One region of the Variovorax monticola genome, then DNA from elsewhere that is predicted to be linked to it. Evidence: predicted binding sites of a transcription regulator. Region 1 holds the regulator's gene; each other region holds the start of a gene.
The links. The regulator sigma-54, encoded in region 1, starts transcription at its own class of promoters, with help from an activator protein. The targets are predictions, from matches to a motif close to TGGCANGNAANCTGCTTT.

Region 1 (7,854 bases):
GGGCTGCAGGCCGAGGTGCTGCGCCAGCAACTGAACGGCGGCGCCGACATGCAGGCGGTGCAGCACACGGTGGGCTCGCTGGCGCGCGCGCAGCAGGCGCTCGAAGGGCTGACCAACCAGTTGCTGGAAATCGGCCGCATCGAGGCGGCGGTCGATCCGCTGCGCTTGGCGGCGGTGGCGCTGGCGCCGCTGCTGCAGGAACTGGCGCGCCAGGCCGGTGACGCCCGCGTGCGGGTGCGCTGCCCGGCCGACGCCGTGGCCTTCACCGACGCCGTGTCGCTGCGCCGCGTGCTGGCCAACCTGGCCGACAACGCCGTCAAGTTCACGCCGCGCGGGCGGGTGCTGCTGGCGGTGCGCGCGCGCCGGCGCGGACCCCACGCCCTGGACTGGCGCGTGGAAGTGCGCGACAGCGGCATCGGCATTGCAGCGGACGCGCAGGCGCGGGTGTTCAACGACTTCGAGCAGATCGGCAACGTGGAGCGCAACCTGCAGCGCGGCCACGGGCTCGGCCTGGCCATCGTGCGGCGGCTGGCGGCGCAGTTGGGCATCGAGGTGTCGCTGCGCTCGGCGCCGGGGCGGGGGTCGGTGTTCAGCTTCGAGCTGCCGGCTGCGTTGCCGGGCGCGGAGATGTCGAGCGCCTCGCCAAGCGCGGCAGTGCCCGCGCACGCCGCTTCCACGCCCCCTGCCGATGGCACCCGTGCCGTGAGCACGCTGCGCCCCGGACTGGCCGTGCTGGTGGTGGAAGACAACGCGGTGGTGGCCGACAGCCTGTGCGCGCTGCTGCGGCAATGGCAGGTGGAGCCGCGCGTGTATGCCAGCGCGGCCGAAGCGCTGGCGCTGGCCGACCTGCGCGCGCTCGACGCGGCGCTGTGCGACATCCGCCTGCCGGGGGCGCTCGACGGCATTGCGCTGGCGCAGGCGCTGCAGCAACAGAAGCCGTCGCTGGCCATCGCGCTGATTTCGGCGGACATCAACGAAGCCACGCAACGGCTCGCGGCCGAGCGCGGCTGGCATGCGCTGCGCAAGCCGGTGCAGCCCGGCGACCTGCACGGGGTGCTTCTGCAGGCGCAGCAGCACGGCATGCTGCTGCGGGCGCAGCAGCCGGGCTGAAGCCGCGCGGCCCGGCTGGCACGGGCCGTGCAGTGCAGCTGTCACCGCTTCCGATATATGCTCCGCGCACAGGCCGCCGGGCCTGCTTCCGATGTCCGCCGACACCTCCTCACTTTCCCTTGCCGCCGACGCCCGCCCCCTGCGCTACGACGGATTCGCGATCGCGCTGCACTGGCTGCTCGCGGCCCTGATCCTCGGCTCGCTCGGCGTGGGGCTCTACATGACGGGCCTGCCGTTTTCGCCGCTGCGCCTGAAGGTGTACAGCTGGCACAAGTGGGCGGGCCTCACCATCCTGGCGCTGTCGGCCCTGCGGCTGCTGTGGCGCATCGGGCACCGGCCGCCCGCGCTGCCGGCGGGCATGTCGCGCCTTCAACTGGCGAGCTACCGCGTGAGCCACACGCTGATGTACCTGTTGTTCTTCGCGGTGCCGCTCTCGGGCTGGGCCTACAGCTCGGCCATGGGCATGCCGGTGGCGTGGTTCGGCGTGCTGGCGCTGCCCGACTTCGTGCCGGTCGACCGGGTCTTCGCCGAGGCGGCGCTGCAGCCGCTGCACAAGTACAGCGCCTTCATGCTGGCGGGCGTCACGCTGCTGCACGTGGCGGCGGTGCTCAAGCACCACTGCATCGACCGCGACGGTCTCATGAAACGCATGTGGCCCGGGCCACGCAAGGAATCTGCTCGATGACGCGCCTTTTCTCCCGCCTGCTGCCTTGCGCCGCATTGGCTTTTGCCGCGGCCATGCCCGCGCTCGCAGTGGCCGAGCCCATGGCCACCAAGCTGGTGGCCGACAAGAGCCAGATCGTCTTCGTCACCAAGCAGATGGGCGTGCCGTTGGAAGGCACCTTCAAGAAGTTCGATGCCCAGGTGGCCTTCGACCCGAAGAAGCCCGAAGGCGGCACCGTGGCGCTGCAGATCGACACGGCCAGCGCCGGCTTCGGCATTCCCATGAGCGACGCCGAGCTGCCCAAGGCGCCCTGGTTCGACGCCGCGCACTTCCCGCAGGCGAGCTTCCAGTCGGGCGCCATCAAGGCGCTGGGCGACGGCAGGTTCGAGATGGCGGGCAAGCTCACCCTCAAGGGCACGGCCAGGGCCGTGACGGTGCCCGTCAGCATCGCCGCAGCCGGCAGCTACGCGGTGGCCACCGGAAGCTTTACGATCCAGCGGCTCGACTTCAAGGTGGGCGACGGCGAATGGACCGACACCTCGATGGTCGGCAACGAAGTGCAGGTGCGCTTCAAGTTCACGCTCGCGGGCTTCGGGCCGCTTTGACCCCCCGAAACCGCCGCACCGCCCACCCCATCACCCGCCCATGCCTCACACACCCCACGCCATGAAGAAGCTCCTCCTCGCCACGGCGCTCTCGGCCTGCGCCCTCGCCGGCACCCCCGCCAGGGCCCAGGACTACACGGCGCTGCCCGTGGCCGCCAAGCCCGCGGGCGGACCGGTGAAAAACGCCAGCTACGTGGTCGACCCGACCCACACCTTCGTGATGTACGAGATGGGCCACTACGGCACCACCACCAACCGGGGCCGCTTCAGCACCAAGGACGGCACGGTGAAGATCGACGGCACCGGCACCAGCGGCGCGGTCGACATCACGATGGACATCAGCTCCATCAACACGGGCGTCGACCTGCTCAACCGTCACGTGCAGAGCAAGGATTTCTTCAATGTGGCGGAGTTTCCGACCGCGCGCTTCGTGGCCGATCGCATCGACTTCAGCGGCGACAAGGTGGCCGACGTGCCCGGCACGCTCACCCTGATGGGCCAGACCCGGCCGGTGACGCTGAAGGCCGCGCGCTTCAACTGTTACCTGAGCCCGCTCATCAACCGCCAGGTCTGCGGCGGCGACTTCGAAACGACGGTGGAGCGCAGCGACTGGGGAATGACCTGGGGGCTGAACTTCGGCTTCGAGAACAAGGTGAAACTGCTGGTGCAGGTCGAAGCCGTCAACATCCAGCCCTAGACGCCGGACCCCATGCGCTTGCGCTCGCCGTCCTTGGGCACCGTCAACCACCTGCGGGAGGCGACGAAAGCGCGGGGGAGATTCAACAGCACGAGCATCCAGGCGCCGGTTGCGACCGTCATGAGCGCGCCGAACAACAGCTGCTCGGCCAGCGGGGCGTCGCTCCAGTAGAAGAAACTCAGCAAAAACGACAGCACCACTGCCCAGACGGCCAGAAGAATGAGGTTTTTCATTTTTTGCATCGCAGTAACTCCGATGCAGAAAATGTAAACCAAAAGTTACCCAAGTACTACTTAAAGTTTAGTTTTCAAACGCCGATCAGCGTGCATTAATGCACGCTGATCGACCATTCAGTCTCGAGGCGATGCGTCGAAACCGATGAACACCACCCTTTCCCTGCTCGGCATTGCCGGCGCCATGGCCGTCGGCGCGATGAGTCCCGGCCCCAGTTTCGTGATGGTCGCCCGCACGGCGGTGGCCTCCCGGCGCGACGGGCTGGCGGCCGCGCTGGGCATGGGAGCAGGCGGACTGGTCTTCGCCGTTGCCGCGCTGGCCGGCCTGCAGGCGGCGTTCCTGGCGGTGCCGGGCCTGTACCTTGCCATCAAGGGTTTCGGCGGCGCCTACCTGGTGTACCTGGGCGTGCGCATCTGGCGTGGCGCGCGGCAGCCGCTGGCCATGGCGGCGGCCCCGGGGGGTACCTCGCCGGGCGCGCAGGGTAGGGGCGCACATCCCTTGCGCACCTTCCTTCTCGGCCTGGCCACGCAGGTGAGCAACCCGAAGACGGCGGTGGTCTACGCCAGCATCTTCGCGGCCTTCCTGCCGCGCGACGTGCCGCTGGTGCTGGCGCTGTCCGTGCCGGTGGTGATCTTCTGCATCGAGACCGGCTGGTACACCGTCGTCGCGCTGGCGCTTTCCTCGGCCGCGCCGCGCTTGGCCTACCTGCGCTACAAGGTGTGGATCGATCGCGCCGCCGGCGGCGTGATGGGCCTGCTGGGCCTGCGCCTGGTGTGGTCGGCGGTCAGCGGCAAGTGACCGTGGGCGGCCACCGCGCCGCTACAGCAGGCTCTCTGGCGTCAGCGGCGCCAGGATCTCCAGCATCGTGCGGTCCCAGAAGCCCGAGTCGGGCTCCTCGGTCAGCACGGTGAGCTTGCCGGCGTCGTCGCTGGTCCACTCGATGCGCGACTCGTTGCTGCCCTCGGCAAAGCGCAGCCGGTAGGCGCCCTGCTGCTTGAGCACGTCGAGCAGCTTGAGCATCTGCTGGGCCATCTCGGGGCTGTGGATGATCAGCCCGATCTCGGTGTTGGCCGACTCGGAGCGCGGGTCGAAGTTCATCGAGCCGACGAACAGCGTGCGCCGGTCGATCACCGCCGACTTGGCATGCAGCCGGCCCACCGAGGTGCCGAACAGCCCGAGCCGCACGCTGCGGCGGGTGCGGCTGGAGCTCAGCTCGTACAGGTCGGCGCCCAGCTTGAGCATGTCGGGCCGGTAGCGGCGGTAGGCGGTGTGCACCAGCGGCTCGTCGGTGGCGGCCAGCGAGTTGGTGACCACGCTGATCTTCACGTCGCGCCGACGAATCTCGCGCATCACCTCCAGCCCCGTGGCGCCGGGAATCAGGTACGGCGAGACGATGGTCACTTCGGAGCGCGCACGGCGCATCTGCTCGACCACGTTGTAGCGCACGCTGTCGACGTCCAGCAGCGGCACGCCGCCGTAGGAAGCCGTCTTGCCGATCACGCGGTCGGGCGAATCGGCGTAGGCCTCGGCCAGGGTCCAGATCAGGTTGAGCTTGCCGGTGTTCAGGTCGTCCGCCATCGGGCTGTAGCCGAGCAGGTCGTTGGGCGCGGGCGGCGGCGGGGGCGGCGTGGTGTCGGGGCCGGTGGCGGCCTCGAAGCGGCGCTGCAGTTCGTCGCGCGGCACCTCCGTGCGCACCACGGCGCCGATGGGCCGCACGTAGACGCTGTTCCAGTACTGGTCGAACAGGCTGCCCAGCCGCGGAACGAGCGCGCCGGTCACGAAGGTGTCGAGGTCGAGAAAGTTCTCGCCCGCAGTGCGCCGGAAATACTGGTTGCCGATGTTGCGCCCGCCCGCCACCGCCATCGCGCCGTCGGCGATGAACAGCTTGTTGTGCATGCGGCGGTTCACGCGGCTGAAGTCGAACAGCGAGGCGGCGAAGCGCTTGAGCATGCTGCCGCGCCCGGCCGGGAACGGATTGAACAGGCGCAGCTCGACGTTGGGCGTGGCGGCGAAGGCCAGCAGCAGATCGTCTTCGCCCGAGGTGTAGAGGTCGTCCATCAGCAGGCGCACCCGCACGCCGCGCAACGCGGCGTCGCGCAGGGTGCGCAGCAGGTAGCGGCCGGTCTCGTCGTTCTCGATCTGGTAGTACTGCACGTCGAGCGTGCGCTGGGCGCGGCGCGCCAGCTGGATGCGGGTGTCGAAGGCGAAGTCGCCGCCGGGCATGAGGCGAAAGCCGCTCAGGTCGGGGTCGGGCTGGGCGGCCATCGCGATCTTGCCCAGCGCCGTGTCTCCCGACACCGCCATGGCCTTGACGGCGGGGCGCGGCGCCTCGTCGGGCAAGGTGGCGCAGCCGGTGGACAGCAGCAAGAGCAGCACGGCCACCAAGGCGAAGAACCCGAGCCCCCGGCGCGACAACGGATGCGGGCGGCGAGGGAGGCAAGGGCTCATGGCCGGGTCGCTACAGCGCCTTGCGCAGGTTGGCGGGCGCTATGCGCAGCGCCTCGCGGTACTTGGCCACGGTGCGGCGCGCGCACTCGATGCCCTGCTCTTTCAGCATTTCGGAAATCTGGCTGTCCGACAGCGGCTTCTTGATGCTTTCCGAGCTGACGAACTGCTTGATGAGCGCGCGCACCGCGGTGCTCGACGCATTGCCGCCGGTCTCGGTGCCCAGCGCCGAGCCGAAGAAATACTTGAGCTCGACCGTGCCGAACGGCGTGGACATGTACTTGGCCGTGGTCACGCGCGAGATGGTCGACTCGTGCAGGCCCAGCTCGTCGGCAATTTCGCGCAGCACCAGCGGGCGCATGGCGAGCTCGCCGTGCACGAAGTAGCTTTTTTGCCGCTCGACGATGGCGTTGCTCACGCGCAGGATGGTGTCGAAGCGCTGCTGGATGTTCTTGATGAACCAGCGCGCCTCCTGCAGGCGCTGCGACAGCGCCTGGCTGCCCTCGCCCTTGTGCGCCTTCAGGGCGCCCGCGTAGATGTCGTGCACGCGCAGGCGCGGCATGACTTCCGGATTCAGCATGACGCGGAACTTGATGTTGGTGCCGCGGCCGGTCTTGGTGACGATCACGTCGGGCACCACGATGTTGCGCTCCACGTCCACGAAGCGCCGGCCCGGCTTGGGCTCCAGCCGCGCAATGATCTGCAGCGCCAGGCGCACCAGCTCTTCGTTGGTGCGCGTGAGCGTGGCCAGGCGCTTGAAGTCGCGCCGCGCCAGCAGCTCCATCGACTGCTTGCACACGGCCATGGCGGTCTTGCGGACCAGTTGTTCCTGCTCGGTCTCGTTGGGGCGGGCCAGCGCGCGCAGCTGGATGCCCAGGCATTCGCCCAGGTCGCGCGCGCCCACGCCCACGGGCTCCAGGCTCTGCAGCAGGCCGAGCGCCACCTGGAAGTGGTGCACCAGGTCGTCGAACTGGTCGTTGTCGTCGCCGGCCAGGCCCGAGGCCAGCGCGGGCAGCGAGTCCTCGAGGTAGCCGTCGTCGTTGAGCGACTCGATCAGGAAGCGCAGCGCGGCACTGTCGTTCTCGCTCAGGCGCAGGCTCAGCGCCTGGCGGTGCAGGAACGACTGCAGCGACTCCTGGCTGCGCGCGAGCTCGGTGGCGTCGGCACGCTCGTCGTCGCCCAGGTTGTTCTGGCGCGCGGGGGCGTCGCTGCCCCACTCGCTGTCGTCGGGCGCGGCCATGTCGACGGTGCCGTCGCCTTCCCAGTCGGGCTCGCGCTCGTTGATTTCCGTGGCCGGTCCGTCTGACTCGGCGGTGCTGGTGGTGGTCGTCTCGGTGGAAGAAGTGGAGGTGCTGGCAGCCGGCGGGGCGAAGTCGCCTTCGCTTTCGATGGCGTCGCTTCCATCGCTGCCGCCGTCATCGCGCGGTACCGGCGCATCGGCCGTGTCGAGCCCGAACTCCTCGCGTGCCGCCTCTTCCGCGGTGCGCTCGAGGAACGGGTTCTCGTCCAGCATCTGCTCGACCTCCTGGCTCAGTTCGAGCGTGGAGAGCTGCAGCAGGCGAATGGACTGCTGCAGCTGCGGCGTGAGCGCCAGGTGCTGCGAGACGCGAAGGGACAGCCCTTGCTTCATGGAGAGCCCACCCGCCCTTACATCCGGAAGTGCTCGCCAAGGTAGACGCGTCGTACCTCGGCGTTGTCGACGATCTCCGAGGGCGTGCCTTGTGCCAGCACATGCCCGTCGCTGATGATGAACGCGTGATCGCAGATGCCCAGCGTCTCACGCACGTTGTGGTCGGTGATGAGCACGCCGATGCCGCGTTCCTTCAGGAAACTGATGATCCGCTGGATTTCGATGACCGCGATCGGGTCGATGCCGGCAAAGGGCTCGTCCAGCAGGATGAAGCGCGGCTGGGTGGCCAGCGCACGCGCAATTTCCACCCGGCGGCGTTCGCCGCCCGACAGCGCCAGCGCGGGCGAATCGCGCAGGTGGTCTACCCGCAGGTCGGCCAGCAGCTCGGACAGGCGCTCCTCGATGTGCGCCTTGGACAGCGGCGCCAGCTTGCCGCTGGCGTCGGGCTCCTGCTGCAGTTCGAGCACGG
Region 2 (7,854 bases), on a different contig from region 1:
GCAACCTCGGCCAAGACAAAGAAGCCATCCGCGCCCGACGTGTGGCCGCACGCGTCGCAGGTGCCGGGCGGCGTCGTCCGCCTCTCGCTCGGCCCCTCGGCCACGCGCCCCAAGGCCTTCGCCGGCGACGTGCCGCTGCTGGTGCTCGGCGATCCGATCGAATGGACCGCGCTGGCCGGCATTCCGCTCGCGGCCGAACCTGGCGAGGCCCGCATCACGGTGCGTGCCGACGGCAAGCCCGAGCGTCAGGTCGCCTACACCGTCGCCGCGAAGCAATACCGCGAACAGCGTCTGACGGTGGCGCCGCGCACCGTCGACCTGTCGCCCGAGGACGAGGCCCGCTACGTGAAGGAGCGCGACCACCTCACCGGCGTGATGGCCACGCTCACCGACATGCGCCCCGACGCCGCGCTGCAGATGCGCGTGCCCGTGCCGGGCCGCCGCTCGAGCTCGTTCGGGCTGCGCCGCGTGTTCAACGGCCAGTCGCGCAATCCGCACAGCGGCATGGACATCGCGGCGGGCACGGGCACGCCGGTGTTGGCGCCGCTGCCGGGGAAGGTGATCGATACGGGGGACTACTTCTTCAACGGCGGCACGGTGTGGATGGACCACGGCGGCGGGCTGCTGACGATGTACTGCCACCTGAGCCGGGTGGACGTGAAGGTCGGCGATGTGCTGAAGACCGGGGAGCCGCTGGCCGCGGTGGGCGCGACCGGGCGGGTGACGGGGCCGCACCTGCATTGGGGTGTGATGCTGAACCGGGCGATGGTGGATCCGGCGTTGTTCGTTGCGGGTTGAGCAACGAACCGAACTGTCACGACGCCGACGGAAGCACCGAAGACAAGCCGCGCCACCCGCTCATCTGCCGACCGCACTTTTCGGCCACGCAGAGGTGCACCACGCAATGAGCCCCAACAACCCCACCTGCACCGGCAACCGCACCACCAACGCCCAATACGGCACGTTCGCAAACAGCTCCGGCCTCTGCAGCATGTAGAAATGCGCCGGCGTCACCGCAAGCGTCAGCAGGAACAGCCCGATACCCGCAGCCCTGCGCGCAGGCCGCCACAGCAACCCGGCCGCCCCCAGCAACTCGAACACCCCGCTCACCAGCACGGCCGCGCGCGGCCACGGGATGTACGGCGGCACGATGCGCATCTCGGTCTCGGTCAGCGCGAAATGCGCCACGCCGCCGATGGCGAACCACAGGAAGACGAACGTGAGCCCCGCCACGCGCCAGCGGCTCATGGCGGGCATCGCGTTCATCGCGGGGCCGGCCTCACAGCGGCTTGGTGAGGTACACCGCCTCGCGCCCGACGATCGTGCGCTGCGCGGGCATGAAGATCGTGCAGTCGTCGCACAGCGCGCGAATTTCTTCCGCGCCGTTGGTCGCGATCAGCTCGCCCTTGGCGAAGGTCTCGAAGCCGATCAGCGGGCGCACGAAGGCGAAGTCTTCCGACTTGATGACGTAGGTCTGCAGCAGCTCGAAGCGCCGCTGCGGCTCGGGCGCGGGGTTGGCCGGGTTCTGGTCGACGAGGCCGAAGTACGCAAGAAAGTCATAGGTGACGGCGGTCGCCAGCTCTGAAGCGGAGCGCAAAAAGTGCTGGCCGCACTCGACCACCATCGCCACACCCTTGCCGTCCGGGCCGCCGTGGCTGCCGTACTGGATCAGCGGCGTGCCCGAGCCCAGGCCGTCGGGCATCACGAGGTGCACCGACGGGCGGCCGATGGCCAGCGCGACCTTGGCGTTGCGCTCGAAGGCCGGGTACACCCAGAACGGCACCACGGGCTGGCTGGTCGAGTGGATGTCCAGGATGTGGTCGGCCGCGTCCACCACCGGGCGCAGGATGCGCGCGCGGCGCAGCTCGGGGCTGTCTTCGGTGCCGTCGAGCCACTCGGGCGACCAGATGCGGTTGAGGTTGTGCACGATCTGGCGGCTGTCGTAGGGCGACTCTTCCTTGAACGACTCGTAGGCGTCGATGTTGGCGAAGGCCACGGTGAGCGTGCCGATCTTCGGGCGCACGTTGTTGTCGAGCAGGTGCGTGGCGGCCGTCATGCCGCAGATTTCGTTGCCGTGCGTGAGCGCGTTGATCAGCACGTGCGGGCCGGGCTTGCCGGACTCGAAGCGGTGCACGTAGTCGATGCCGACGTTGCCCTTGCGGTAGGCAGAGAGGTCGCGGGGGAGGACTTCGAGGGCGGGGGGAGATTGGGTCATGTGGCGGTAAGAAGTGAATTCGTGGTCTGACTTTGAAGTTTGCTACAGGTAACCAATTTGTGCCTTTGTTCGCGAAAACCGTGCACGTGCGCCGCAAATTCACATTTACGAATCATTTTTTGAGCCGATTTACGTAAAATTCGGTTCATGGTCTCCTCCACCTCCCTCTATATCTGGCAGCAACCCGACTGGCCAGCGCTTCATTACGACGCAATAGCGGCGGGCCCTGCGCTGGCCCAGGCACGCGAGCTCAAGGGCGAGGTGGGTGGTTTGGCTCGCGCCATCGGCCTGGACGGCCTGGTCGAGGTCGAAGAAGCCCTTTGGACGCAGGAGGCCGTCGCCACCGCAGCCATCGAGGGGGAGCGGCTCGACCTCGCCGCGGTGCGCTCCTCGGTGCTGCGGCGGTTGGGTACGAGTGACGCTGGCCCGATCGACCGGCATGTCGACGGCCTGGTGCAGGTCATTCACGACGCCACCACGAACTTCGACGCGCCGCTCGACGCGGACAGGTTGTGCCGTTGGCAATCGGCGCTCTTTCCCGGCGGCACCACGGGCATCCGGCGTATCGCAGTCGGCCGCTACAGGGATCATGCCGACGCCATGCAGATCGTGAGCGGTCTGCCCGGCAGGGAGGTCGTGCACTACACGGCGCCCCCGTCTTCCTCCGTGGCGCGGGAGATGGAGGCCTTCCTGGCGTGGTTCGCTCAAACGCGCCACGGCTCGATGGACGGCATCGCACGCGCCGCCATCTCCCACCTGTGGTTCGAAACCATCCACCCCTTCGAGGACGGCAACGGCCGCGTCGGCCGGGCGGTCGCCGACATGGCATTGGCACAGGACAGCCGCGCATCGACACGTCTCTTCAGTCTTTCACGCCAGTTGCTGGCGGACCGCAAGGGCTACTACGACGCCTTGGCAAACGGCCAATCGGCCGGCATGGACGCAACGGCCTTCGTGCAATGGTTCGCACAAGCCTTCGGGCGTGCGTGCATCGCATCGGGCAACACCATTCAGTCCTCGCTGGAGCGCTCGCGCTTCTGGACGCGGCATGCGCAGCACGACATCAACGAGCGGCAGCGCCAGCTGTTGCGCAGGCTGCTCGAAGCGGGGGACGGCGGCTTCCTCGGCGGGCTCAACGTCGAGAAGTACCTGAAGATGGTGCGCGTGTCGAAGGCCACCGCCACGCGCGACTTGTCGGACCTGGTGCGCAACGGCATGCTTTACACCGTGGGCCAGGGAAAAGCCCTGCGCTACTACGTGAACATGCCCGGGTGGACGCACGGCGCAGCGGGCGCGAACGACGCCCGGAACGACACCCAGGAAGGCGCAGACCCCTGACCTCGGAACATCGCGCGCCCGCGTGGACCTACCAATTCACCTCCCGCTCCGGCGTCGCCGAAATATGGTGAATCGACAGGTCCGCCCCGTCGAATTCCTCTTCCTGCGTCAGCCGCAGCCCCACCGCCTTCTTCAGCGCGCCGTACACCGCCCAGCCCGCCAGGCCCGCCCACGCCACGCCCATCACGGTGCCGATGAGCTGCGCCCACAGGTTCACCCCGCCGATGCCGCCCAGCGCCTGCGTGCCGAAGATGCCCGCCGCAATGCCGCCCCAGGTGCCGCACAGGCCGTGCAGCGGCCACACGCCGAGCACGTCGTCGATCTTCCATTTGTTCTGCACCAGCGTGAACATCTTCACGAAGATGGCGCCGGCCACACCGCCCACCACCAGCGCGCCCAGCGGGTGCATCAGGTCGGAGCCGGCGCACACCGCCACCAGCCCGGCGAGCGGGCCGTTGTAGACGAAGCCCGGGTCGTTCTTGCCCATGGCCAGCGCCACCAGCGTGCCGCCGACCATCGCCATCAGCGAGTTGACGGCAACGAGCCCTGAGATCTTGTCGATGCTCTGCGCGCTCATCACGTTGAAGCCGAACCAGCCCACGCACAGCACCCACGCGCCGAGCGCCAAAAACGGAATGTTCGACGGCGGATGCGCGCTGAGCGAGCCGTCGCCGCGGTAGCGGTTGCGGCGCGCGCCCAGCAGCAGCACGGCCGGCAGCGCGAGCCAGCCGCCCACGGCGTGCACGACCACGGAACCGGCGAAGTCATGGAACTCATGCCCCGTGAGCGACGCGATCCAGCCCTGGATGCCGAAGTGCCTGTTCCAGGCGATGCCCTCGTACAGCGGATAGACGAAGCCGACGATCACCGCCGTGGCAATGAGCTGCGGCCAGAACTTGGCGCGCTCGGCGATGCCGCCCGAAATGATGGCCGGAATGGCCGCCGCAAACGTGAGCAGGAAGAAGAACTTCACCAGCTCGTAGCCGCTTCTTGCCGCCAGCTCGGTGGCGCTCACGAAGAAATGCGTGCCATAGGCCACGCCATAGCCCACCAGAAAGTACACGACGGTCGACACCGAGAAGTCGACCAATATCTTCACCAGCGCATTGACCTGGTTCTTCTTGCGCACGGTGCCCAGTTCGAGAAAGGCAAAACCAGCGTGCATGGCCAACACCATGATGGCGCCGAGAAGGATGAACAGCGCGTCAGCGCCCTGTTTGAGTGCGTCCATGGGAGCTTCTTGCAGTTTTTTGATTTGAATTGGTGCGCCGCACCCGAATCACTCGGAGCGGCGGCCAAAGAAAGCAAAAATGGTGCCTATCAGCTCCTTGATGGTGCAATATGAACCAAACAAGGGCCCTCCAAAACTTTCACGCACCGGATCAGCCCGCCCTGGCGTTCAACCCATGTCGGGCTGAAGCGCGCGAAGACGGCTAAGCCGCCGGCTTCGCCGCAGCCGCTGTCGGATCTTCCACCGGAACCAGGATGGCGTTCCCCGTCGCCACGAGCTTGAGCGCATCGCCTTCGCCCTGCGCATAGAGCTCGGCGGTCGCGAACACCTGCTTGCGCCCCGCTTTCACCACCCGCCCGCGCGCCACGAACGCACGGCCCACGGCGGGCGAGATGCAGTTGACCGAGAAATGAGACGCCAGCACGCGCCCCGCCACGGTGGCGGCCGCGAAGCCGCTCACGGTGTCGAGCATCGCGCCGATCAGCCCCGCGTGCAGGAAGCCGGCGTACTGGCCCATGTCTTCCTCGCGAAAGTTCATGCGCAACTCGGCTTCGCCGTTGGCGGCGCTGACGGCTTCGAAGCCGGCCCAGCGGTTGAAGGCGGCGGTCTTGTTGATGGCCTGGATGGTGTCGAGCATGGCGGTGTGTCCTGTGTTGACGGCAATGCAGTCCACTCTAAGAAGCACCGCCGGCATTGAGGGTCGCGCGCGTGACGGCGAATGCGCGCGCTGACCCTGGACGGTGTGGCACCGGCGCTGCCGTCTCTGCCCTCAGTTGCGCGTCAGGCCCGCGTGGCATCCTTGGGAGCCCGAACGCTCAGCCTGCATTTCCTTGGGAGAAGAAAACGTGAGATGGATCCATCGGCGAGGCGCGCTGGCCTTTTCGGCCGCCTCCGCCCTGCTTGCCGCTTCGGGCTGCGGGCAGCACAGCGCGCCCGCGGCTTCCGCGCCGGAGCCCGCCGCCCCACCCGACCCGCCCGCCCCCGGCAGCATCGCCATCACGCAGGAAGACATCGACTGGTTCCGCCGCAGCAAGGCCGAATGGATGGCCTGCGAATCGGGTGCGCCCGCCATCGTTCCGCCCGACCTGTCGCTCGAACAGTTCGGCGAGGCGCTCGACGGCGGCAATGCGCAGGTCTTGCCCGCGTTCGAGCGCTTCGTGCGCGTGACCTCGGCCTTCTTCCTGTACGCGAGCTTCGCGCCCGGGCACTACGGCTTCCTGCCGCCCTTCGACAAGCGCACCGCCTTCGACGTGACGGCCGAGCACATCCGCCTGCTGCAGCACGCGAACTGGCGCACCTTCATGATCGACTGCAAGCGCCCGTACGGCGACTTCACGCACTACCAGATCGACATGGCCGACATCCTCGGCCTGCCGGTGGCCAAGGATGCCAAGGGCCATGCGCAGATCGGCAAGGACGCCGAGCAGCGCATGGACGCCCTGCACGCGGACATGCTCTACGCCCTGCAGGCCTACATCCGCTTTGCGCGCCTGAACCCCGGGCGCTATGTGGTGCCCGAACGCGGCCTGTCGCAGACGGTGGGCCGGCCGCTGTGCCGGCCGGTGTCGGCCACGCGCATCGCGCTGTACCAGCGTGCGCGGGCCGCCGCCGGGCCCCATCCCGATTCACGCCGGACAGCGGCGCTCAACGAAGCAGCCGGAGCGCTGTTCGCATTGGACTGAGCAAGCCGGGGCCCGCCGGGGTCAGGCCGGGTCGGCGGCCTCTGGCGCGGGCTCGCCGCCGCCCTTGCGCTTCTTGCTGCGCGCGGCCTTCTTCGCTGCACGCTCTGCGTCGGCCAGTTGCCCCGCGGCGAGCCACTGCGCGAACTCTTCGGGCGTTTCGAGCGTCGCGCGCCCGAAGTTGCCGGCGCGAAATTCGTGCATCACGATTTCGGCCGACTTCTGCAGGTTGACCTTGCCCTTGCCCAGCAACGCGCCGCGCTTGCGGCCGATGGTGTCGAGCAGGTCCTCGTCCTTCATGCCGCCCATGGTCTCGGCGTCGAGCTCCACCAGCTTGAAACGCGCCGCCACGCCGGCGGCGTAGTGGGCCTTGAGGTAGTTCAGCAGCTCGAGCGCCACCTCTTCCTCGTCGAAGGCATTGCGCCCGATCGCGCCGCTGGCGGCCAGGTTGTAGCCGCTCTTGGGCACGACGATGCGCGGCCACAGCATGCCGGGCGTGTCCCACAGGTAGAAGTCGTCGGCCAGCGTGATGCGCTGCTCGAGCTTGGTGATGCCGGCCTCGTCGCCGGTCTTGGCCTTGCGCCCGCCGATGAGCGTGTTGATGAGCGTGGACTTGCCCACGTTCGGAATGCCGCAGATCAGCACGCGCATCGGCTTGGCCATGCCGCCGCGGTTGGGCGAGAGCTCATGGCAGGCCTTCACCAGCTGCTGCGCGGGCGCGGTCTGGCTCGCGTCCAGCCCGATGGCGCGGGTGGCCGGCAGCGCGTTGTAGTGCGCCAGCCAGCGCGCGGTGCGCTCGGGGTCGGCCAGGTCCTGCTTGTTGAGCACCTTGACGCTGGGCCGGCCGACCGTGAGCTCGGCCAGCATCGGGTTGGCGCTGGAGCCGGGCAGGCGCGCGTCGAGCAGCTCAATGACCACGTCGATGTCCTTCACCCGCTCGGTGATGGCCTTCTGGGTCGAATACATGTGACCGGGGAACCACTGGATCGCCATCGGTGGGCTTCTTTCTTTTCGCGCTGTCGCTGTCTGGAATGGGGGGCCTCGCAGGGCCGGGTGCGCATTGTGGCCCCGGAACCTGAACGCAAGCTTGTTGCTACGTTTTCGATAGCTGCAGGCAGGCATTCTGCCCCGCCATCCTCGCCATGCAGGCAAGGCTCGCGGCACCGGCGCAGCCCTGAGTACTCGCGCATTGCCTGCGGGCGCGCACGCAGGCAATCCCCTAGAGGTTTTTGCATCGCGCAGACGGGTATCGCCCCTATCATTTGACCGAGTGCGGCGGCCGAGCGTCGGTCGAATCGACAACCCTTTGATGGAGTGACCCGCGATGAAACCCGTCTCCGAATTGCTCAAGCGCCATGATTCCGCCGCATGGCGCACCTCCCCCGACACCA
Region 3 (7,854 bases), on a different contig from region 1:
CAAGCCGGCCGGCACCGAGTGCTCGCAGAAGCCCTCGACCTACCCGAGCATCTACACGCTGCTGCCGTCGCCGCTGCGTTTGCGCCCCAACAAGGGCGCGGTGCAAGGCGTGCAGGCCATCGGCCGGCTCGACCAGGACACCACCGGGCTGCTGCTGATGACCGACGACGGCCAGTTCATTCACAAGATGGGCTCGCCCAAGCACCACGTGCCCAAGGTCTACGAGGTGACGGCCAAGCACCCGGTCGACGAGGCGCAGATCGCGAAGTTGCTGGCCGGCGTGGTGCTCGACGACGACCCCAAGCCCGTGCGCGCCGCCGCTTGCGAATCGGACAACCCGCTGCACCTGCGCCTCACGCTGACCGAAGGCAAGTACCACCAGGTCAAGCGCATGCTGGCCGCGGTCGGCAACCGGGTCGAAGGGCTGCACCGTTCGCGCATCGGCGACCTGGCGCTGCCCGAGGCACTGGCGCCGGGGCAGTGGCGCTGGCTCACGGCCGAAGAGGTCGCGGCGCTGCGTGCGCCTTCTAAACCCGCCAAACCACCGAAATAGGGGAGAGAAAGAGCGCCCGGCCCGTCAGCCAGCCTTAAGGCCGGATCGTTAAGATCGCAAGCTCTCTTCCGGAACCTCCCCTTGCGACTTCCTGCTCGACCGAACAGCCGCTTCGCGGCCCTGATTTTTTCCTGTCTGACGGTCCTGGCGGCACACACCGCAACCGCAGCACCGGCCGAACCACCGCCGATCTTCGTGCTCAATTCGCTGGACGCCAGCGTGAGTGTGATCAACCCGGTCGACTGGACCGAAAAGCAGCGCATTGCCACCGGCAAGGAGCCGCACCACCTCTACATGACGCCCGACGAAAAGTCGGTCATCGTGGCCAATTCGGCCGGCGATTCGCTGACCTTCCTCGACCCCAAGACGGCCACGGTGCAGCGCGTGGTGTACGGCATCATCGATCCGTACCAGCTGCAGTTCTCGCGCGACATGAAGTGGTTCGTCACGGCGGGCAACCGCCTGAACCACGTCGACGTGTACCGTTGGGACGGCAAGGACCTGAAGCTGGCCAAGCGCATCGCCAGCGGCAAGACACCCAGCCACATCTGGATCGACAACACCAGCACCATCGCCTACGTGACGATGCAGGACAGCGACGAGATGATCGCGGTCGACCTGCCCACGCAAACCGTCAAGTGGCGCACCGCCACCGGTGCGATGCCGGCCGACATCTTCGGCGTGCACAACGACAAGACCCTGCTGGTCGGCCTGACCGGCGGCGACGGCGTGCAGGTGTTCGACGTGGCCGGCGCCGAGCCCAAGCTGGTCGGCAAGATCCCCACCGGCAAGGGCGCCCACGCCTTCCGCTCGGCCGGCGACGGCAAGACGGTGTTCGTGAGCAACCGCGTGGCCAACACCATCAGCCGCATCGACCTGGCCACCCTGAAGGTGGTCGCCAGCTATTCGGTGCCCGGCGGCCCCGATTGCATGGACGTGTCGGCCGATGGCAAGACGCTGTACGTGACCTCGCGCTGGGCCAAGAAGCTCAGCGTGGTCGACCTCGTCTCGCAGAAGGTCGTGCGCCAGGTCAACGTGGGCCGTTCGCCGCACGGCGTGTGGACGCTGGACCATGGCAAGCGCACGTAAGCGCGTCGGCGCAGCCCTCGCGCTGCTGATGGCCGCAAGTGTCGTTCCCGGCGCGTGGGCGGCCCAGGGCGCGGCCACCTGCGAAAAGCCCGTCTACCTGACCTTCGACACCGGCCACATGGGCATCGCCCCCCTGGTGGCCGACGTGCTCAAGCGGCAGAACGTGCGCGTCACCTTCTTCGCCGCCGCCGAGCGCACCAAGACCGAGGGCGACAGCCTCGACGACCAGTGGGCGCCGTGGTGGAAGGCGAGGGCGGCCGAGGGCAACGAGTTCGGCTCGCACACCTACGACCACGCCTATTGGCGCGCCGACGTCAAGGGCACGCCGCCGAGCTTTCGCATCAAGCCTTCGGCCGGTCCGCAGGACGGCAAGGAATCGACCTGGACCGCCGCCGAGTACTGCGCCAACATCCGCAAGTCGTCCGACCGGCTGGCCGCCATCACCGGCAAGGAGCCGCTGCCCCTGTACCGCGCACCGGGCGGCAAGACCTCGCCTGCGCTGCTGGCCGCCGCCGAGGGTTGTGGCTACAAGTACGCCGGCTGGGCGCCCGCGGGCTTCTTGGGCGACGAGCTGCCGAGCGAAAAATTCAGCAACGCCAGGCTGCTGACCCAGGCGCTCGACACCATTCGCCCCGGCGACATCCTGCTTGCGCACCTGGGCATCTGGTCGCGCAAGGACCCATGGGCGCCGGCCAATCTCGAACCGCTGATCGTCGGCCTCAAGGCCAAGGGCTTCTGCTTCGAAACCCTGCGCCAGCACCCCGACTTCCGCGCCTGGATCGCATCCCATCCTTGAGGTTTCTGTCGTGATCGACTGGTTGACGGACATTTTTTCCACGCTGCAGGGCTGGTTCTTCGAAGCCGTGGTGCAGCCGCTGGTCTTCGCGGTGGGCCTTGGCGGCTGGACCGAGGACGCCTTCGACGCCACCGGCTGGCTGCTGGTCGGCGCCCTCCAGATCGTGGTGCTGATCGCGGTGATCGGCCCGCTGCAGCGCTGGCGTTCGGTCGAGCCCGTGGTCGACCGCCAGGCCATCCGCATCGACGTGCTCTACACGCTGATCCACCGGCTCGGCCTGTTCCGCCTGGCCATCTTCTTCACGCTGCAGCCCTTCTTCGACGACGCCATGGGCAGCCTGCGCACGGCCGGATGGGGCACTTTCCACCTCGATGAGGTGTGGCCCGGCGTGACCGACGTGCCGGTGCTCGCCTTCGCGATCTACCTGGTGGTGCTCGACTTCGTGGGCTACTGGATCCACCGCGGCCAGCACCAGTTCAACTGGTGGTGGGGCCTGCACTCGCTGCACCATTCGCAGCGCCAGATGACCATGTGGAGCGACGACCGCAACCACCTGCTCGACGACATCGTCCACGACACGCTGATCGTCGTCGTGGCGCAGCTGATCGGCGTGGCGCCGGGGCAGTTCATCGCCTTTGTCGCGTTCACGCAGCTCAGCGAAAGCCTGCAGCACGCCAACCTGCGGCTGAGCTTCGGTGCTCTCGGCGAGCGGCTGTGGATCAGCCCGCGCTTCCACCGGCTGCACCACAGCATCGGGCTGGGCCACGAATCGAACGGCAGGAGCACGCTCGGCGGCCACAACTTCGGCGTGCTGCTGCCGTGGTGGGACATGATGTTTCGCACCGCCAACTTCGAGAACCGCTACGACCCCACTGGCATTCGCGACCAGGTCGAGCCCGGCGTCGATGGCCGCGTGCGCGATTACGGCCGTGGCTTCTGGGCACAGCAGTGGCTGGGCCTGAAGCGAATGGTCGGGCGCGGCTGAGGGGTTCCGGCCCCTGAACGGCCTGCCCCAGGCGTTATCCTCGCTGCCTCATGCGCCTGCTCCTCGATTCCTTCTGGCGCGCGGTCGCCTACTGCATGCTGCCGCGCGTGATCGTGCTGTCGTTGCTGCCATTGGCGTTGATGGCGGTTTTGGCCGCCGGTCTCGGCTATTTCTACTGGGAAGCGTCGGTGGCCTGGACGCGCGGTGCGCTCGATGCATGGCCGTTGCTGTCGAGCTTCTGGGCCTGGATCGGGCGGCTGTTCTCGGGCGATGTCACTTCCATGCTGGCGCCGCTGGTCGTGGTGCTTGCCGCCACGCCGCTGATCGTGGTGCTCTGCCTGCTGATCGTGGCCGGCTTCATGGCGCCGGCACTCACCAAGCTGGTCGCCGAGCGGCGCTTCCCCTCGCTCGAGCAGAAGAAGGGCGCTTCCTTTTTCGGCAGCGTGCTTCGGTCGCTCGGTGTCACCTTGCTCGCGCTCATTGCCCTGGTGGTGTCGATGCCGCTGTGGCTCATCCCGCCGCTCGTGCTGATTCTTCCGCCGCTCATCTGGGGTTGGCTGACCTACCGCGTGATGAGCTTCGACGCCCTGGCCGACCATGCCAGCCCCGAGGAGCGCGCCGCGCTGCTGCGCGCGCACCGGCTGCCGCTGCTGTGCATCGGCGTGCTGTGCGGCTACCTGGGCGCCGCACCCAGCCTTGTCTGGGCGTCGGGACTGCTGTTCGCGGCCGCCTTCTTCGTGCTGGTGCCGATCGCCATCTGGATCTACACACTGGTCTTTGCCTTTTCGGCGCTCTGGTTCGCCCACTACTGCCTCGACGCGCTCGGCCAGTTGCGGGCCCAGCGCGCGGTGGCCGAGGTGGCTGCGGCGTCGGCCGCCGGCGGCACTCCGGCGCTCGAGGCCGCTCAGGCCAACAAGGCCGCTCTTTCTCAATGGGGTTCACCATGACACGCGCATTCGGTCTCATCGTCGTCGGCGACGAGATCCTTTCCGGCAAACGCGCCGACAAGCACATGACCAAGGTCATCGAATTGCTCGCCGCCCGCGGCCTGCAGCTCAGCTGGGCCGAATACGTCGGCGACGAGCCGGCGCGCATCACCGCCGCGCTCGCCCGTGCCTTTGCCTCGGGCGACATCGTGTTCTCGACCGGCGGCATCGGCGCCACGCCCGACGACCACACCCGCCAGTGCGCCGCCAAGGCGCTGGGCATGCCGCTGGCGCTGCACCCCGAGGCAGAGCTGCTGATTCGCGAGCGCATGCAGGACACCGCGCGCGAGCAGGGCGTGCCCTACGAGCCCGACCGGTCCGACAACGTGCACCGGCTCAACATGGGCGTGTTTCCGCAGGGTGCCACGCTCATCCATAACCCGTACAACAAGATTCCGGGCTTCAGCGTTGCCGACGTGCATTTCGTGCCGGGCTTCCCGGTCATGGCGTGGCCGATGGTCGAGTCCGTGCTCGACGGCCGCTACGCCGATCTGTTCACCCGAAACGCCGTCGCCGAGAAGTCGGTGATCGTTTTCGGTGCCATGGAAGCCACCCTGACGCCGCTCATGCAAGCCATCGAAGACCAGCACGCCGGCGTCAAGGTGTTCAGCCTGCCGAGCGTCGATCACCCCCAGTACGGGCGTCATATCGAGCTGGGCGTCAAGGGCGCCCCCGGCCTGCTCGATGCGGCCTATGCCCAGCTCATCGAAGGCTTGCACGTTTTCGATGCCAAGCTTGGTCCCGAATTGGTGCGTTAATGTCGTCTGCACCACACTGGTGAAATCTTGCCTGTATTTGGGGATTGCAGCGTTCGCCAAAGCCTCATCCGGTGAGGTGACAATGGCACAGAAACTGCATCCCTCGTCCCTGTATTCCTAACCACCATCCAACTCAGGAGAAACTGATGGCAAAGACCGTCGCCGATGTACTCAAGCTCGTCAAGGAAAACGAGGTCAAGTTCGTCGACTTCCGCTTCACCGACACCCGGGGCAAGGAACAGCACGTCACCGTGCCCGTGTCGCACTTCGATGAAGACAAATTCACCTCGGGCCATGCGTTCGACGGCTCGTCCATCGCTGGTTGGAAGGGAATCGAAGCCTCGGACATGCAGCTCATGCCCGACCCGAACACCGCAAACATCGACCCCTTCTTCGAAGAAACGACGCTGATCCTGACCTGCGACGTGATCGATCCGGCAGACGGCAAGGCCTACGAGCGCGACCCGCGTTCGCTCGCCAAGCGCGCCGAGGCCTACATGAAGGCTTCGGGCCTGGGCGACACCGCCTTCTTCGGTCCGGAACCCGAATTCTTCGTGTTCGACGGCGTTCGCTGGAAGAACGACATGTCGGGCTGCTTCGTGAAGATCGACTCCGAAGAAGCCTCGTGGAACACCGACAAGGAATACGAACACGGCAACACCGGCCACCGTCCGGCAGTCAAGGGCGGCTACTTCCCGGTGCCCCCGGTCGACAGCTTCCAGGACATGCGCTCGGAAATGTGCCTGGTGCTCGAAGCCCTCGGCATTCCGGTCGAAGTGCATCACCATGAAGTGGCCAACGCCGGCCAGATGGAACTCGGCACCAAGTTCAGCACGCTGGTCCAGCGCGCCGACTGGGTCCAGCTGCAGAAGTACGTGATCCACAACGTGGCCCACGCCTACGGCAAGACCGCCACCTTCATGCCCAAGCCCATCGTCGGCGACAACGGCTCCGGCATGCACGTGCACCAGTCGGTCTGGAAGGACGGCAAGAACCTGTTCGCAGGCGACGGCTACGCAGGCCTCTCGGACTTCGCGCTGCACTACATCGGCGGCATCATCAAGCACGCCCGTGCCCTGAACGCCATCACGAACCCCGGCACCAACAGCTACAAGCGCCTGGTGCCGGGCTTCGAAGCCCCGGTGAAGCTGGCCTACTCGGCCAAGAACCGCTCGGCCTCGATCCGCATCCCGTTCGTGGCCAACCCCAAGGGCCGCCGCGTCGAAGCGCGCTTCCCCGATCCGCTGATGAACCCGTACCTCGGTTTCGCCGCGCTGCTGATGGCCGGCCTCGACGGCGTGGAAAACAAGATCCATCCGGGCGAAGCCGCCAGCAAGGACCTGTACCACCTGCCGCCGGAAGAAGACGCGCTGATCCCGACCGTGTGCCACAGCCTCGACCAGGCCCTGGAATACCTCGACAAGGACCGTGCGTTCCTCACCAAGGGTGGCGTGTTCACCGACTCGTACATCGACGCGTACATCGAGCTCAAGATGCAGGAAGTCACGCGCTTCCGCATGGCGACGCACCCCGTCGAATTCGACATGTACTACTCGCTGTAATCGCTCGCTCGAAAGCAGCCATTCCCCTCGGTCTTCCGAGGGGAAGTAAGACAAAAGGACGGCCTTGGCCGTCCTTTTGTCTTGGTGCGGAACATCTGGTCACCGGTGTCGTCGAATTGCATGAAAATGCGCCTTTGTCGCGCCCCTCTACCGATACACATGAAGACTGCTCCCCTCATTTTCCTGGCCGGTTCATTGTTCGCGTTGCCGGCGCTCGCGCAGGAACGCGTCTGGCGCTGCGGCAACGAATACACCAACAACGCGAGCGTGGCCCAGCAAAAGGGTTGCAAGCCGCTGGAAGGCGGTAACGTCACGGTGGTGCAGGGCACCAAGCCCTCGGGTGGGGGCGCTGCGTCGTCGGGTGGTTCGTCCGCGGCGCGCGCCCCTGCCGGCAGCCCGCGTGTCGAAGGCGTCGACCAGCGCGCGCGCGACGGCGAGGTCCGCACGGTGCTCGAGGCCGAGCTCAGGAAGGCCGAGGCCCGCCAGGCCGAGCTGCAGAAGGACTACAACAACGGCGAGCCCGAGAAGCAGGGCAGCGAAGGCCGCAATTACCAGAAGTACCTGGACCGCGTCGCCGAAATGAAGGCCGAGCTGGCGCGCAACGAGAGCGACATTGCCGGCATCCGCCGCGAAATCGGACGCCTGCCTGCAAAGCAGCCGCAATAACATGGTGTTCGGGAAGAAGGCGAACGGCGCCAATCCGCGCTTCCAGTCCTTCGACCTGCTGTCCACGCTGATCGCGGTGGTCAACAGCAACGGCTCCGTGCTGTTCGCAAACGCAGGCCTCGAAGACGCACTGGGCACCTCGCGACGCACCCTCGAGGGCTCGCAGTTCGGCGCATGTTTCCATGAGCCCCAGGTGCTTCGCACCGCCATCGACGGTGCTGCCAGCAACGACTTTGCAACGTTGCGCTACGAGGCCTTCCTGCGCCGCGTCAACCACGAGCTGATGCCGGTGCAGGTCACGCTGGCGCACGGCGACAAGAAGGGCGAGCTCATCATCGAGATGTCGCCGCTCGAAAACCAGGTGCGGCAAGACCGCGAAGAGCGCCTCATCGACCAGGCGCAGGCCAACAAGGAGCTCATCCGCAACCTCGCGCACGAGATCAAGAACCCGCTGGGCGG
Region 4 (7,854 bases), on a different contig from region 1:
GTGCCCAGCGTCACGCCGCGCGACAGGTGCGAGCGGAACTTGACCCATTCGAAGAACTGGCCCGGGTCGCGCTCGAAGTCGCCGGCGCGCAGCATGCGGTTGACTTCGAGCCAGGTGGTGTTCTGCGTTTCCCAGGCCTCGGTGGTGAGCGCGCCGCGCACGGCGCGTGCGTTCTCGCGCGCGGCCTTCAGGCACGAGACGATCGACGAGGCATTGCTCTCGTCCTTGACCATGAACTCCATCACGTCGTGCGGCGTGATCTGCTCGTACTTCTTGTTGTAAAGCGGCAGCAGTTCGCTGATGGACAGCACGCCCTGCCAGCCGTACTTGGCGACTTCGGCGGACTGCGGCAGCAGCGAGGTCTGGTAATTGACATCGAGCATGCGCGCGGTGTTCTCGGCGCGCTCGGTGTAGCGGGACATCCAGTAAAGGTGGTCGGCGGTGCGGGACAGCATCGTGTGGGCTCCTACGACGATTGGCTTTGCGACTGGGACTGCGATGGCGCCTTGGGCGCGCGCTCGGCTTCCAGGATCCAGGTGTCCTTGGTGCCGCCGCCCTGCGACGAGTTGACCACCAGCGAACCCTCTTTGAGCGCCACGCGCGTCAGGCCGCCGGGCACCATCTGCACCTCCTTGCCCGAGAGCACGAAGGGGCGCAGGTCGATGTGGCGCGGCGCAATGCCCGCGTCGACAAACGTTGGAGAGGTCGACAGGCTCAGCGTGGGCTGGGCGATGTAGCCGTCGGGCTTGGCGAGCACGGCCTTCTTGAAGTCTTCGATTTCGGCCTGCGTGGCGGCCGGGCCGATCAGCATGCCGTAGCCGCCTGCCCCGTGCACCTCCTTCACGACCAGGTCCTTCATGTTGTCGAGCGTGTACTGCAGCTCGTCCTTGTTACGGCACATGTAGGTGGGCACGTTCTTCAGGATCGGCTTTTCGCCAAGGTAGAACTCGATCATCTTGGGCACGTAGGGGTAGATCGACTTGTCGTCGGCCACGCCGGTGCCCACGGCATTGCAGATCACCACGTTGCCCGCGCGGTAGGCGCGCATGAGGCCGGCCGTGCCCAGTGTGGAGGTGGAGCGGAACACGTCGGGGTCGAGGAAGTCGTCGTCCACGCGACGGTAGATGACGTCCACGCGCTTGGGGCCGCGCGTGGTGCGCATGTAGACGAAGTCGTCCTTGACGAACAGATCCTGCCCCTCGACCAGCTCGATGCCCATCTGCTGCGCGAGGAAGGCGTGCTCGAAGTAGGCGCTGTTGTACATGCCGGGCGTGAGCACCACCACCGTGGGCTCTGCCGTGGCGGCCGGTGCGCTGGCGCGCAGGGTTTCGAGCAGCAGGTCGGGGTAGTGGGCGACCGGCGCAATGCGGTTCTGGTTGAACAGCTCGGGGAAGAGCCGCATCATCATCTTGCGGTTCTCGAGCATGTAGCTCACGCCGCTGGGCACGCGCAGGTTGTCTTCGAGCACGTAGTACTCGCCGTTGCCGTCGGCATCGGGGGCACGCACGATGTCGATGCCCGAGATGTTCGAGTAGACGTTGTGCGGCACCGTGACGCCCATCATCTCGGGGCGGAACTGCGCGTTGTTCAGGATCTGCTCGGCCGGAATGATGCCGGCCTTGATGATGTCCTGGTCGTGGTAGACGTCGTGCAGGAAGCGGTTGAGCGCCGTGACGCGTTGCACCAGCCCCTTTTCCATGCTCGCCCACTCGTGGGCGGGAATGATCCGCGGCAGCAGGTCGAACGGAATGAGCCGCTCGGTGCCGGAACCGTCTTCGTCCTTCGCGCCGTAGACGGCAAAGGTGATACCGACCCGGCGGAAGATCAATTCCGCCTCTTCACGCCGCGAACGCATCACCTCGCCGGGTTGCTTCGCAAGCCATTGGTCGTAGCGCTTGTAGTGCTGTCGGATCGCAGCCCCCGAATAGGGCAACTGCTCATACATCTCGTCGAATTTGTGCATGGAACGACCAATCTCCTTGAGCCATAGCTTAGCAAGTTCAAGGCCAGTAGAACCCCTTATGCCAAGCCCGGAGACGGGGCCGACGACTTTTATTTTCCAGGCTGCGTCGCGGGCCCTTGGGTTGCCGCGTGCGTTTTGCGGGGAGATAGAAATGCCTTGATGCGCTCGCCGCTCTCGTCGCCGTAGAGGCTGGTGAGAAAGGATTCGCGCTCCGCGTCGAGCTGCTCGCGCCGGCTGCGCCCGCGCGCGCCGTGCACCAGTTGCTTGATGCGGGCCTGGGCCTCGAACGGGCCGCGCGCAAGCTGCTGCGCCCATTCGAGCGCGGCCGCATAGGCGGTGCCGCTGGGCACCACCTTGTTGACCACGCCCCATCCGTGCAGGCGCTCGGCGCTGACCGGCGTGCCGTCGAGCAGCATCTCCAGCGCGGCCTGCGGGGGCAGCGCGCGCGCCAGCGAATCGGTGCCGCCGGCGTCGGGCGAGAGGCCCATGTTGACGTACGACATGGCGAACTTGGCGTCCTCGGCGGCCACGACGAGGTCGCAGGCCAGGCACACCGAGAAGCCGCCGCCCATGGCCGCACCCTCGACGGCGGCAATCACCGGTTGCGGGGCCTCGTGCAAAGCCATGATCCATTCGTGCAGCGCGTCGATGTGGCCGCGCTGCTCTTCCACCGGGAACTTGCGCTGCCGGGCGAGCCGCTTCAGGTCGCCGCCGCCGGAAAAATGCGCGCCCTCCCCCGTCAGCACGATGGCGCGCACCGTGCGAAACCCCGCCGTGGCCCGCACGGCCTGGGCGGCGGCGCGGTAGACCGACGGGTTGAGCGCGTTGCGCGCCTTGGGGTTACTGAGCGTCAGCACGAGCACCGCGCCTTCGCGATGCGTGCGAAGGCGCGCACCGGGCGCCTCCGGGGCCGGCGCCGAGGGCGAATCGCTGCCGTGGCCGGTCATGGCGGAGATGAATTCGGCAGTCATGGGCACGGTCCGACAAACGGCGGCTGCATGAAATTGCAAGGGGAGCGCATGGTGTTTCCTTTCGGAATGAATACGAAGGTATACAACGCAGCAGATTCACAACCGAATGACACAGCCTGCACTTTCCCCGCAGTCTTTGGCAATTTGTTCACACTTTCAGGCTGCAAGCAAACCGCGCTGAGCCCAACCTGACCGAAAAGTCAGCCCGTTTTTCACGGCAGGCGGTGCTGCCAGTACCGCGCGCGGCGATCGCGCTCGCAGCGCACCTCCGCCGGCCGGTCGCTGGACCAGAGCGCTGCGCCACAGCGGGTGTTCTCGACCAGCCGCACGCCGCGCTGCGCGTACCGGTCGAGCACCTCGGGCGCCGGATGGCCGAAGCGGTTGCGGTAACCGGCCTGGACCAGTGCGATGCGCGGGCGCACCGCGTCGAGGAACGGCGCACTCGACGAGGTCTTGCTGCCATGGTGGGGCGCGAGCAGCACGTCGGCACGCAGGAGATCCGGCGTGCGCGCGACCAGGGCGGCCTCCTGCAGCCGCTCGATGTCGCCCGCCAGCAGCGCCGTGGCGTGGCCGTTCCCGATGCGCAGCACGCAGGACACCGCGTTCGGCTTGGTGAAGCTGCGGTAGTCCGTGTCGAACGGATGCAGCACTTCGAAGCTCACCCCGTCCCATACCCACCGCTGGCCTGCCTCGCAGCGCTGCGCCGGACGAAGTGCCTGCAGCGGATGCGTGGCTTCGATGGAGCTCAGCAGCGCGGCCTGCGGCTGCATGGCGAGCACCGCGGGCGCGCCGCCGGTGTGGTCGCTGTCGCGGTGACTCAGCACCAGCATGTCGAGGCGTTCGCCATGGGCGCGCAAGAGCGGTACGAGCACGCGGTGGCCGGCATCGCTTTCGAGGCTGTAGCGCGGGCCGGCGTCGTACAGCAGGCTGTGCGTCGCGGTGCGCACGAGCACCGCATTGCCCTGTCCGATATCGGCCGCGAGCAATTCGAAGTCGCCCGTGGCAGGCCGGGGTGCCTGCCACAGGAGCACGGGCAGCAGCAGCGGCACGCCGAGCGCGCGCAGCGACCAGGGCAACCGCATCGCCAGCAGTGCTCCGCCCGCCACACCGAAAGCCGCCATCCACACGGGCGGCGCGGCCACCGACAACGTGGCATAGGGCAGCCCGGCCAGCCATTGCAGCAGCATCGTGAGCCACCGCACGGCCTGCGCCCCGAGGTCCCACAGCGGCGCCACGGTCACACCGAGCATCGCCAGCGGCGTGACGACCAGCGTGACCCACGGAATCGCCACCGCGTTGGCCAGCAAGCCGACCAGCGACACCTGCTGGAACAGCAGCAGGCCGAGCGGCGTGATCGCCAGCGTGATGACCCATTGCTCGCGCAAGAACTGAAAGAGCCGCGAAGACGCATTTGTCTTCTTCTCTCCCGGCACCGCCGCATCGGTGGCGAACAGCACGCCGACCGCCACGAAGCTGAGCCAGAAACCCGCCTGCATCAAAGCCCACGGATCGGCCGCCACCACCACGGCGGCCGTCAGCAGCCACACATGCGGCCAAGGCCAGCGCCGCCCCGTCAGGCGCAGCAGCGCCACCGTGGCCAGCATCCACACCGTGCGCTGCGAGGGCACGCCCCAGCCGCTGAAAAGGGCATAGAGCGCGGCCAGCAGCAAGCCGCCGACCAGCGCGGCCTGTGGCGCCGGCACGCGCAGCATCAGCCGCGTGCTGCGCCGCCAGAGCCAGCCGACGACGTGCGCGGCAAGCCAGGCGAACATGGTGATGTGAAGGCCCGAGATCGACATCAGGTGGGCCACCCCTGTGGCACGGAAGACGTCCCAGCCCGCGCGGTCGATGGCGCTCTGGTCGCCGGTGACCAGGGCCGCGATCACACCCGCCTGGCCACGATCGGGCACGCGCTCGAACACGGCGTCGCGCACCGCTTCCCTCGCGCGCTCGACAGGGTGGCGCCACGTGGCCGACAGCAAGACAGGGGGCTCGTCGCGCGCGCCGGTGCGCACGTAGCCGCTGGCGTGCAGACCCTGCTCCCACATCCACAGCTCACCGTCGAAGCCATGGGGGTTGCGGTTGCCGTGCGGGGCCTTCAGCCGTACCGTGAATCGCCAGCGCTCGCCGGCATGCGGGGCATCGGCAAGATCTTCGGCATACCAGCCGAGTGCAATGCAGTCTGGCACGACCGGCGCTGCGCCCTCGATGCGGTCGGCCCAGCGCGCGGATTCGGCATCCAGACGGAATCGCGCGCCGCCCTCGTTGCGTTGAGGCATTTCCGCGACGACGCCGGTCACCAGCAGGTCGCGCCCTTCGAGCCCGGGACGCAGCGCGCCCTGCGCATAAGCCGCGGCGCGCGACCCCGCGAGGCCCGCGCCGGCCATGGCGCCGCACACGAACGCCATTGTCACGAGCGACCTCGCCGGCAAGCGCCGCCACGAGAGGCCAGCCACGGCAGCCAGCAGCAATGCTGCATAGAGCCACGCCGGCCACAGCATCGGTTGCTGCAGCTGCAATGCCGCGCCGAGCAGCGAGCCGCCCAGTGCAGCGAAGGCCGCGCCGCCGCCCGCCGTGCGAAACGGCGTCAAACCAAACCCCTCGTTCCCATGATGCAAACCCTCCCCAAGTCACGCTCAGTGGCGCGTTAATTGCTTTGCATCTGGGCTAGTATGCGTCTCATCAGAGACATCTTTTCGATGCAATCTGCCAGTACTGCACACAAAAACGCATGTCCATTCACGCCGCACTCCACCACGTCACCCACTACAAATACGACCGCCTGGTGCAGTTGGGCCCGCAGGTCGTTCGCTTGCGGCCCGCGCCGCATTGCCGCAGCAATGTGATCTCGTATTCGCTGCGGGTCGAACCCGCCGAGCACTTCGTCAACTGGATGCAGGACCCGTTCGCCAACTACCAGGCGCGGCTCGTGTTCCCCGAAAAAACGCGCGAATTCAAGGTCACCGTCGACCTCGTCGTCGAGATGGCGGTCTACAACCCCTTCGACTTCTTCCTCGAGCCGCAGGCCGAGAACTTTCCGTTCAAGTACACGGCCTCGCAGGCCGAAGAGCTCGCGCCCTACCTCGTGGCCGACCCGGTCACGCCGTTGCTGGAGGCCTACCTCGACAAGGTCGACCGCAAGGAGCAGCGCACCATCGACTTCCTGGTGGGCATCAACCAGCAGGTGCAGCAGGACGTCAACTACCTCATCCGCATGGAGCCCGGCGTGCAGACGCCGGAAGAAACGCTCACCAGCGGCAGCGGCTCGTGCCGCGACTCGGGCTGGCTGCTGGTGCAGTTGTTGCGGCACATGGGCCTGGCCGCGCGCTTCGTCTCGGGCTACCTGATCCAGCTCACGCCCGACGTGAAGTCGCTCGACGGCCCCAGCGGCACCACGGTCGACTTCACCGACCTGCACGCCTGGTGCGAGGTATTCCTGCCGGGCGCCGGCTGGATCGGCCTGGACGCCACCTCGGGCCTGATGGCGGGCGAAGGCCACATTCCGCTGGCCTGCACGCCGTCGCCCTTGAGCGCCGCGCCCATCGAGGGCGGGGTCGACGAATCCGAGGTCGAGTTCGGCCACGAGATGAAGGTCACGCGCATCTACGAATCGCCGCGCGTCACCAAGCCCTACACCGAAGAACAATGGGCCGAAGTGCTGGCCCTGGGCGACGCGGTCGACGCGCGCCTGAAGGCCGGCGACGTGCGCCTCACCATGGGGGGCGAGCCCACCTACGTGGCCACCAGCGACCGCGACGCGCCCGAATGGAACACCGACGCGCTCGGCCCCACCAAGCGCGGCTACGCCACCGAGCTCGTGCAGAAGCTGCGCGCCGAATACGGCAGCGGCGGCTTCCTGCATTTCGGCCAGGGCAAGTGGTACCCCGGCGAGCAACTGCCGCGCTGGGCGCTGTCGATCTTCTGGCGCGCCGACGGCCAGACGCTGTGGCACGACCCCGAGCTGTTTGCCGACGAACGCTTTCCCACGCACTACACGAGCGAGGACGCGCGCCGCTTCACCACCGTGCTGTCGCACAAGCTCGGCCTGACCGAGCGCTACATCCAGCCCGGCTACGAAGACACCTACTACTACCTCTGGCGTGAACGCCGCCTGCCGGTGAACGTCGACCCGTTCGAATCGAAGCTCGACGACGAACTCGAACGCGTGCGCCTGCGCCGCGTGTTCACGCAAAAGCTCGATGCGGTGATCGGCTACATGCTCCCCATCGAGCCGGGCAATGCGGACGGCGATGCACCCGCGCTCGCCGGCCCGGGCTGGAAGACCGGCCCCTGGTTCCTGCGCGACGACCGGCTGTTCCTGATTCCGGGCGACTCGCCCATGGGCTACCGCCTGCCGCTGGACTCGCAGCCCTGGGCCAGCAAGGGCGACTACCCCTACCTGATCGAGCGCGACCCGACCGCACCGCGCGGCGTGCTGCCCAGCGCCATCGACTACCGCGCGCGCTATGCAGAGACCTCGACGACGGCGCCGCAAGGAGACCGGGGCGCTGTCCCTTACGCCTTCGGCACGCCGCCGGTGGTGCCTGCCGCACTGCGCATGCAGGGAGCCGGAAGCGCCGCTGCTGCAGCAGCCGCCGCCTCGACTGCGTCCGCTCCCGCAGGCACCGGACCCGCAACCGCAACCGCCGCTGACGACGCCGGCAACGCCGCCACGCGCCAGCCGCTGCGCGGCGAATCCGCCCACTGGGTCACGCGCACCGCGCTGTGCGTCGAAGTGCGCGACCCGCGCCGCGCCAACGGGCCGTCGGCCGAGAAAAAGGGCAGCGCCTCGGGCGTGCTCTACATCTTCATGCCGCCGCTCGCGCGCCTGGAGGACTACCTCGACCTGGTCGCGGCCGTGGAAGCCACCGCGCGCGACCTGGGCGTGCGCATCGTGATGGAAGGCTATCCGCCGCCGCG

Region 2: a site for sigma-54 is predicted at 4,855-4,872, ahead of ACSFA5_RS12175 (ammonium transporter). Genes of this name have one in related genera too.
Region 3: a site for sigma-54 is predicted at 5,251-5,268, ahead of glnA (type I glutamate--ammonia ligase). Genes of this name have one in related genera too.
Region 4: a site for sigma-54 is predicted at 5,575-5,592, ahead of ACSFA5_RS03620 (transglutaminase family protein). Genes of this name have one in related genera too.

Annotation. Positions count from the first base shown of each region.
Region 1 is NZ_JBPJZP010000007.1:434,160-442,013, reverse strand. It holds gene ACSFA5_RS26125 (sensor histidine kinase) at 1-1,110, shown strand, start outside; gene ACSFA5_RS26120 (cytochrome b) at 1,202-1,795, shown strand; gene ACSFA5_RS26115 (YceI family protein) at 1,792-2,379, shown strand; gene ACSFA5_RS26110 (YceI family protein) at 2,441-3,076, shown strand; gene ACSFA5_RS26105 (hypothetical protein) at 3,073-3,309, opposite strand; gene ACSFA5_RS26100 (LysE family translocator) at 3,455-4,108, shown strand; gene ACSFA5_RS26095 (phospholipase D family protein) at 4,130-5,758, opposite strand; gene rpoN (RNA polymerase factor sigma-54) at 5,769-7,385, opposite strand; gene lptB (LPS export ABC transporter ATP-binding protein) at 7,403-7,854, opposite strand, start outside.
Region 2 is NZ_JBPJZP010000003.1:223,217-231,070, forward strand. It holds gene ACSFA5_RS12155 (M23 family metallopeptidase) at 1-798, shown strand, start outside; gene ACSFA5_RS12160 (DoxX family protein) at 859-1,248, opposite strand; gene ACSFA5_RS12165 (M14 family metallopeptidase) at 1,280-2,215, opposite strand; gene ACSFA5_RS12170 (Fic family protein) at 2,363-3,553, shown strand; gene ACSFA5_RS12175 (ammonium transporter) at 3,582-4,784, opposite strand; gene ACSFA5_RS12180 (PaaI family thioesterase) at 4,987-5,421, opposite strand; gene ACSFA5_RS12185 (hypothetical protein) at 5,630-6,466, shown strand; gene ylqF (ribosome biogenesis GTPase YlqF) at 6,488-7,456, opposite strand; gene ACSFA5_RS12195 (CBS domain-containing protein) at 7,788-7,854, shown strand, end outside.
Region 3 is NZ_JBPJZP010000002.1:483,144-490,997, forward strand. It holds gene ACSFA5_RS07545 (pseudouridine synthase) at 1-553, shown strand, start outside; gene ACSFA5_RS07550 (YncE family protein) at 635-1,642, shown strand; gene ACSFA5_RS07555 (polysaccharide deacetylase family protein) at 1,626-2,438, shown strand; gene ACSFA5_RS07560 (sterol desaturase family protein) at 2,449-3,423, shown strand; gene ACSFA5_RS07565 (EI24 domain-containing protein) at 3,474-4,370, shown strand; gene ACSFA5_RS07570 (competence/damage-inducible protein A) at 4,367-5,167, shown strand; gene glnA (type I glutamate--ammonia ligase) at 5,314-6,729, shown strand; gene ACSFA5_RS07580 (hypothetical protein) at 6,889-7,395, shown strand; gene glnL (nitrogen regulation protein NR(II)) at 7,397-7,854, shown strand, end outside.
Region 4 is NZ_JBPJZP010000001.1:795,223-803,076, forward strand. It holds gene ACSFA5_RS03600 (alpha-E domain-containing protein) at 1-455, opposite strand, end outside; gene ACSFA5_RS03605 (circularly permuted type 2 ATP-grasp protein) at 467-1,963, opposite strand; gene ACSFA5_RS03610 (oxepin-CoA hydrolase, alternative type) at 2,053-2,934, opposite strand; gene ACSFA5_RS03615 (DNA internalization-related competence protein ComEC/Rec2) at 3,147-5,435, opposite strand; gene ACSFA5_RS03620 (transglutaminase family protein) at 5,666-7,854, shown strand, end outside.